Regions from separate parts of the Bacillus sp. FSL R5-0422 genome, predicted to be linked through region 2. Evidence: a T-box and tRNA genes for the amino acid it is inferred to sense, from the RefSeq annotation. Region 2 holds a T-box; the other holds one or more tRNA genes.
What was found. The T-box of region 2 lies ahead of ileS (isoleucine--tRNA ligase). A T-box ahead of a tRNA ligase gene usually reads a tRNA of that ligase, here a tRNA-Ile.
Positions count from the first base shown of each region.

Region 1: it has a tRNA-Ile gene. The T-box ahead of ileS (isoleucine--tRNA ligase) is inferred to sense a tRNA for this amino acid. The anticodon was not compared.

Region 1 is NZ_CP152014.1:2,680,373-2,683,726, forward strand. It holds gene MKX52_RS13675 (1,4-dihydroxy-2-naphthoate polyprenyltransferase) at 1-17, shown strand, start outside; gene MKX52_RS13680 (TraR/DksA C4-type zinc finger protein) at 137-871, shown strand; gene MKX52_RS13685 (tryptophan-rich sensory protein) at 957-1,433, shown strand; tRNA gene MKX52_RS13690 (tRNA-Glu) at 1,512-1,583, opposite strand; tRNA gene MKX52_RS13695 (tRNA-Ser) at 1,591-1,681, opposite strand; tRNA gene MKX52_RS13700 (tRNA-Asn) at 1,686-1,760, opposite strand; tRNA gene MKX52_RS13705 (tRNA-Ile) at 1,767-1,843, opposite strand; tRNA gene MKX52_RS13710 (tRNA-Gly) at 1,861-1,934, opposite strand; tRNA gene MKX52_RS13715 (tRNA-His) at 1,944-2,019, opposite strand; tRNA gene MKX52_RS13720 (tRNA-Phe) at 2,047-2,119, opposite strand; tRNA gene MKX52_RS13725 (tRNA-Asp) at 2,138-2,214, opposite strand; tRNA gene MKX52_RS13730 (tRNA-Met) at 2,219-2,295, opposite strand; tRNA gene MKX52_RS13735 (tRNA-Ser) at 2,325-2,417, opposite strand; tRNA gene MKX52_RS13740 (tRNA-Ile) at 2,425-2,501, opposite strand; tRNA gene MKX52_RS13745 (tRNA-Met) at 2,506-2,579, opposite strand; tRNA gene MKX52_RS13750 (tRNA-Ala) at 2,604-2,676, opposite strand; tRNA gene MKX52_RS13755 (tRNA-Pro) at 2,685-2,761, opposite strand; tRNA gene MKX52_RS13760 (tRNA-Arg) at 2,769-2,845, opposite strand; tRNA gene MKX52_RS13765 (tRNA-Leu) at 2,856-2,941, opposite strand; tRNA gene MKX52_RS13770 (tRNA-Gly) at 2,954-3,025, opposite strand; tRNA gene MKX52_RS13775 (tRNA-Leu) at 3,056-3,138, opposite strand; tRNA gene MKX52_RS13780 (tRNA-Lys) at 3,147-3,222, opposite strand; tRNA gene MKX52_RS13785 (tRNA-Thr) at 3,260-3,335, opposite strand.
Region 2 is NZ_CP152014.1:1,443,474-1,446,827, forward strand. It holds gene MKX52_RS07270 (RNA-binding protein) at 1-678, shown strand, start outside; gene MKX52_RS07275 (DivIVA domain-containing protein) at 705-1,199, shown strand; T-box leader at 1,261-1,490, shown strand; gene ileS (isoleucine--tRNA ligase) at 1,550-3,354, shown strand, end outside.

The DNA.
Region 1 (3,354 bases), 1.2 Mb from region 2:
AATACTATATTGCTTAACAAAGAACGCCTGCCCAGCCGCAGGCGTTTTTTCATGAGGAATTGCTTCAAATTGGAACTAGTCTTACAGATAAAATTGCTCATACTAACATTATGTTTGATATGAAAGGATGATCGATTTGTTGTCTAAAGACGAATTACATCATTTGAAGCAGCGACTTCTCGATGAAAAGCATGAACTCGAAGCCAAAAGCCATGACGATGAACAAAAAGTATCATTTCCTTATGATTCTGTCGGAGATCTGTCAGCCTATGATAATCACCCAGGTGATCAAGGGACAGAACTGTTCGAACGCGGGAAAGATATTGCATTAAACAGTTTGGAACATGAACATTTGTTAGACATCAATGAAGCACTTCAAGCCATCACAGACGGCTCTTATGGCCACTGCAAGGTCTGTAAAGCCCCTATCCCAAAGGAACGTTTAGAAGCCTTGCCTAGTGCCGTCACATGCACAGAACATTCAAAAGAACAAACCGTTTCACAAAACCGTCCGATTGAAGAGGATTTATTAAGTCCACCCTCAGGTCAATTTGAAAATGAAGAAAGTGCCGCATACGATGGTGAAGATGCATATCAAGACGTAGAACGGTACGGAAATTCTGATACGCCGTCCGATATGGAATTTCCTCCATTGACATACGATGATGTGTATACACAATCAGAAGATGAAGATTATGTCGAAGACTATGAGGGATTCGCAGCTGCTGATATTGAGGGAAAAGCAAGCAAGGTATATCCAAATAAAGCCCACGAAGCTTATGAAGAAGCATTGGACGAAGAAGGCGTCATGACCGTATTTGGTGATTTGAAGCCGTACGAAGAAGAACCTTATACAGAAGAAAATCATTAGTCCCCTCATAATGGGGGCTTCATGTTTATATCATGTAATAAGTGGGAAATCACTTTAAGAGTGAATTTGATTGGAGGAGATTCTAATGGCAAGAAAAAGTATCATTTGGGCAGTGATTGTTTTCTTTATTACATACGCATTATTCTCTGTTGCCGGATTCCTGTTTCCGATTGACAGAGAGTGGTATGATGCATTAAATAAACCGGAATGGACACCAAGTGGTGGTGTAATTGGTGCTGTATGGGCTGTCTTATTTGCTCTCATCTCGTTGTCCGCAGCGATCATTTATGGAAAATATGGATTTCAAAAAATCACTTTACCATTTTGGATTCTTTTTCTTTTAAATTATGTATTTAATCAGGCCTTCAGTTTTTTTCAATTTACACAAAAAGATTTATTTGCCGCTACGATCGATTGCCTGCTTGTCGCACTGACAGCACTTGCTCTTGTGATCGTCTCGCGTAAACTAAGCAAAGTCGTTCCAATTTTACTCATTCCTTATGTGTTATGGGGATTCTTTGCAACTTACTTGTCTTATACGATCTATTCCATGAACATGTAAAAAAAGACCGTTATTATGGCGGTCTTTCTTTTTTGGAGAAAATAAAAAAGAGATCTTTGACAAGACCTCTTTTGAAAATGACCCGTACGGGATTCGAACCCGTGTTACCGCCGTGAAAGGGCGGTGTCTTAACCGCTTGACCAACGGGCCAGATAAATGGCGGAGAAGGAGGGATTTGAACCCTCGCGCCGCTTGCACGACCTACACCCTTAGCAGGGGCGCCTCTTCAGCCACTTGAGTACTTCTCCATTATGGCTCCGCAGGTAGGACTCGAACCTACGACCGATCGGTTAACAGCCGATAGCTCTACCACTGAGCTACTGCGGAATATCATGGTGGGCCTGAGTGGACTCGAACCACCGACCTCACGCTTATCAGGCGTGCGCTCTAACCAGCTGAGCTACAGGCCCATGATTGGATATACAAATGGAGCGGGTGATGGGAATCGAACCCACGACATCAGCTTGGAAGGCTGAGGTTTTACCACTAAACTACACCCGCAAATATGTATGGGGCGATTGATGGGAATCGAACCCACGAGTGCCAGAGCCACAATCTGGTGCGTTAACCACTTCGCCACAACCGCCATACTATCAATATTTTTTTATAAAAGTGGCTCGGGACGGAATCGAACCGCCGACACACGGATTTTCAGTCCGTTGCTCTACCAACTGAGCTACCGAGCCATGTATTCTTTTTAAAAATGGCGGTCCGGACGGGACTCGAACCCGCGACCTCCTGCGTGACAGGCAGGCATTCTAACCAACTGAACTACCGGACCATTTTGGTTGCGGGGGCAGGATTTGAACCTGCGACCTTCGGGTTATGAGCCCGACGAGCTACCGAACTGCTCCACCCCGCGATGATATCAATTTAAGTTTTTAAAAAATATGGCGGAGGAAGAGGGATTCGAACCCCCGCGGGCTTTGACACCCCTGTCGGTTTTCAAGACCGATCCCTTCAGCCGGACTTGGGTATTCCTCCGTATAGATGGTGGACCTTGTAGGACTCGAACCTACGACCGGACGGTTATGAGCCGTCTGCTCTAACCAACTGAGCTAAAGGTCCTTTATAGCGGCGGAGGGGATCGAACCCCCGACCTCACGGGTATGAACCGTACGCTCTAGCCAGCTGAGCTACACCGCCATGATCAAAATAATCTTTTAAAAGTGGAGCCTAGCGGGATCGAACCGCTGACCTCCTGCGTGCAAGGCAGGCGCTCTCCCAGCTGAGCTAAGGCCCCATAAAAGATGGTCGGGAAGACAGGATTCGAACCTGCGACCCCTTGGTCCCAAACCAAGTGCTCTACCAAGCTGAGCTACTTCCCGATCTTAATGGCGCGCCCGAGAGGAGTCGAACCCCTAACCTTTTGATCCGTAGTCAAACGCTCTATCCAATTGAGCTACGGGCGCTTATTTATAATGCCGAGGGCCGGACTTGAACCGGCACGGTAGTCACCTACCGCAGGATTTTAAGTCCTGTGTGTCTGCCAATTCCACCACCCCGGCGTGGATGGTATAAGCGGAAGACGGGATTCGAACCCGCGACCCCCACCTTGGCAAGGTGGTGTTCTACCACTGAACTACTTCCGCATTACAGGATTTCTTTATTTTATTTGGCAATGCGGGTGAAGGGACTTGAACCCCCACGTCATAAAGACACTAGATCCTAAGTCTAGCGCGTCTGCCAATTCCGCCACACCCGCATGAAACATGGTGAGCCATGAAGGACTCGAACCTTCGACCCTCTGATTAAAAGTCAGATGCTCTACCAACTGAGCTAATGGCTCGCTTTAAAAGCGACTTGTCTATCTTACCATATGAAACTGGTGCCGGCAAGAGGACTTGAACCCCCAACCTACTGATTACAAGTCAGTTGCTCTACCAGTTGAGCTACACCGGCTTTATCTATCCTAACATTA
Region 2 (3,354 bases):
TTAACAGACTTTCTTGATCCGCGGGAGCAGTTTATTACCCAGTCCGTCATCCAGCATGCTGATGAGCTTGGAATCATGTTTTTTGGCGGGTATGAAGGCGCGGAGCGGAAAAGAGCGCTCATTTATCCTGAATATTTAGAACCGGCTACTCAGGATGCTGAGCTGTCTTATTTTCAAGTGAACTATGCGAAAAAGTTTATTTCGCTAGAACATCCGAAGCTCCTTGGTTCACTGATTGGGACAGGCTTGAAGCGTCAAAAATTTGGAGATCTGTTATTTTCAGAGGAAGATGTGCAGTTTATTTGTACGAGTGATGTTGCTGATTTTGTACGGGCGCAGCTGACGCATGTCGGCAGAGCCTCCGTATCATTAGAGGAAATCACGCAGGCAGATTTAAAGTCGGTTATCAGTAAGACTGACATCAAAGAAGATACGATTTCTTCACTGCGGCTTGATGCGGTATGTGCTGCAATCAGCCGTCAATCTCGGCAAAAGGCACAACTTTTGGTCAAAAGTGGGCTTGTTAAAGTTAACTGGAAAGTCACTGAGGACCCTTCCTTTACAATTGGCGAAGGCGATCAGCTCTCTGTCAGGGGATTTGGCCGCTTTAGCCTCAAAACGATTGATGGGAAGACCAAAAAAGATAAATTTAAAGTAACATTTGAGCTTCTGACATAACGAACTTGAATCTGGAGGTGGCGAGGTTGCCATTAACACCTAATGATATTCATAATAAAACGTTCACAAAAAGCTTTCGTGGCTATGACGAAGATGAAGTAAATGAGTTTTTAAGCCAAGTACGTAAAGATTACGAAATCGTGCTTCGCAAAAAGAATGAACTCGAAGAAAAAGTAAACGAGCTTGACGAAAGACTAGGTCATTTTGCAACAATTGAAGAAACGTTAAACAAATCAATTCTTGTGGCGCAGGAAGCAGCAGAAGACGTCAAACGTCATTCTGATAAAGAAGCGAAATTGATCATTCGTGAAGCAGAGAAAAATGCAGATCGTATTATCAACGAAGCGCTATCTAAATCAAGAAAGATTGCGATGGAAATCGAAGAGCTGAAGAAGCAGTCAAAAGTCTTTAGAACTCGCTTCCAAATGCTCATCGAAGCTCAGCTTGATCTTCTAAAAAATGACGATTGGGATCATTTACTGGAATATGAAGTTGACGCTGTCTTTGACGAAAAAGAATAAGCGCATCATCTTGACATGACACGCTCATGTTGCATATAATACCATCATAAATTAACAAGAGATAAACGTTTGAAAGGGACACTCGCAGTTGTCATATACGTAATTAAGCGAATCAGGGATGGTGGAAGCCTGACATTACGAGACGCTGCAATGAGATCACCCCTTTAGTTCCTTTTCTGAAATGACCAGTAAGAAAAGGCGTCTGATCACGTTACGATTTTAGAGTGGATAAGCGGCATTAACGCTTGTCTAAAAGGGTGGTACCGCGAGACAAGCCTTCTCGTCCCTTATGGGATGAGAGGGCTTTTTTTATTGTTTTTTAATCAGAATTTGCATATGGAGGAATGGGTATGAACTACAAAGACACCTTATTAATGCCGAAAACAGAATTCCCTATGAGAGGGAACTTGCCGAACAAAGAGCCTGAAATCCAAGAGGAGTGGGCAGAAAAAGACATCTATCAAATGGTTTTAGAGCGGACAAAAGGACGCCCGACCTTTATTTTGCATGATGGACCTCCATATGCGAATGGTGATATTCATATGGGGCACGCCCTCAATAAAATTCTAAAAGATTTTATTGTCCGTTTTAAATCAATGAATGGGTTCCACGCACCGTACGTACCGGGCTGGGATACACATGGCTTACCAATTGAAACAGCACTCACAAAAAATAAAAAAGTCAAACGCAAAGAAATGTCTACAGCTGAATTCCGTAAATTATGCGAGGAGTATGCTTGGAAGCAAATCGAAGGACAGCGCAATCAGTTTAAGCGATTAGGCGTCAGAGCAGACTGGGACAATCCATATGTCACATTAAAGCCTGAATACGAAGCGCAGCAAATTCTTGTCTTCGGTGAAATGGCGAAGAGAGGCTATATTTACAAAGGGTTAAAACCAGTTAACTGGTCTCCTTCAAGTGAGTCAGCTCTTGCTGAAGCGGAAATTGAATATAAAGACAAACGTTCACCATCCATTTACGTTTCATTTAAAGTGAAAGGTGGAAAAGGCGTACTTGAAAACGACGAACAATTCATCATCTGGACAACAACACCTTGGACACTTCCTGCAAACCTTGGTATTTGTGTTCATCCAAACCTAGAGTACAGCGTTCTTCAAGTGGGTGCTGAGCGATATGTTGTTGCATCTGAACTCGTTGAACAAGTGGCAAAAACGCTTGGTTTTGAAGAGTATGAAGTTGTGAAAACATTAAAAGGAAAAGAATTAGACAACGTCGTTGCAGAGCATCCGATTTATGGTAGAGATTCACTTGTGATGCTTGGTGATCACGTGACAACAGATGCAGGTACAGGCTGTGTTCATACAGCGCCAGGTCACGGGGAAGATGACTTTATTGTCAGCATGAAGTACGGTCTAGACGTACTATGTCCAGTAGACGAAAAAGGTGTCATGACAGAAGAAGCGCCTGGTTTTGAAGGACTATTCTACGAAGATGCGAATAAAGCTATCACAGAACAGCTTGAAGCAAAAGGCGCGCTGAAAAAGCTCGACTTTATCACGCACTCTTACCCGCATGATTGGAGAACGAAAAAGCCAACGATTTATCGTGCAACCGCTCAGTGGTTTGCTTCGATTAAAGACTTCAGAGAAGCGCTTCTAGAAAATATTAAAGAAACGAAATGGGTGCCAGCATGGGGCGAGACACGCCTTTTCAATATGGTGCGTGACAGAGGCGACTGGTGTATTTCAAGACAGCGTGTCTGGGGCGTTCCAATTCCGGTCTTTTATGCTGAAAATGGTGAGCCAATCATCACGGACGAAACCATTCAGCATGTCTCTCAATTATTTAGAGAACATGGCTCTAATATTTGGTTTGAAAAAGAAGCGAAAGAACTATTGCCAGAAGGCTTTACACATCCAGGCAGTCCAAACGGTGAATTCACAAAAGAGCAGGACATCATGGATGTATGGTTTGATTCCGGTTCTTCTCACCAAGCCGTTTTAGAAGAAAGAGATGACCTTGTTCGTCCGGCAGACCTTTACCTTGAAGGATCTGACCAATATCGCGGCTGGTTTAACTCTTCCTTATCAACAGCAGTTGCGGTCACTGGAAAAGCACCGTATAAAGGTGTTCTGAGCCACGGCTTTACGCTTGATAAAGAAGGACGCAAGATGAGTAAATCATTAGGCAATAC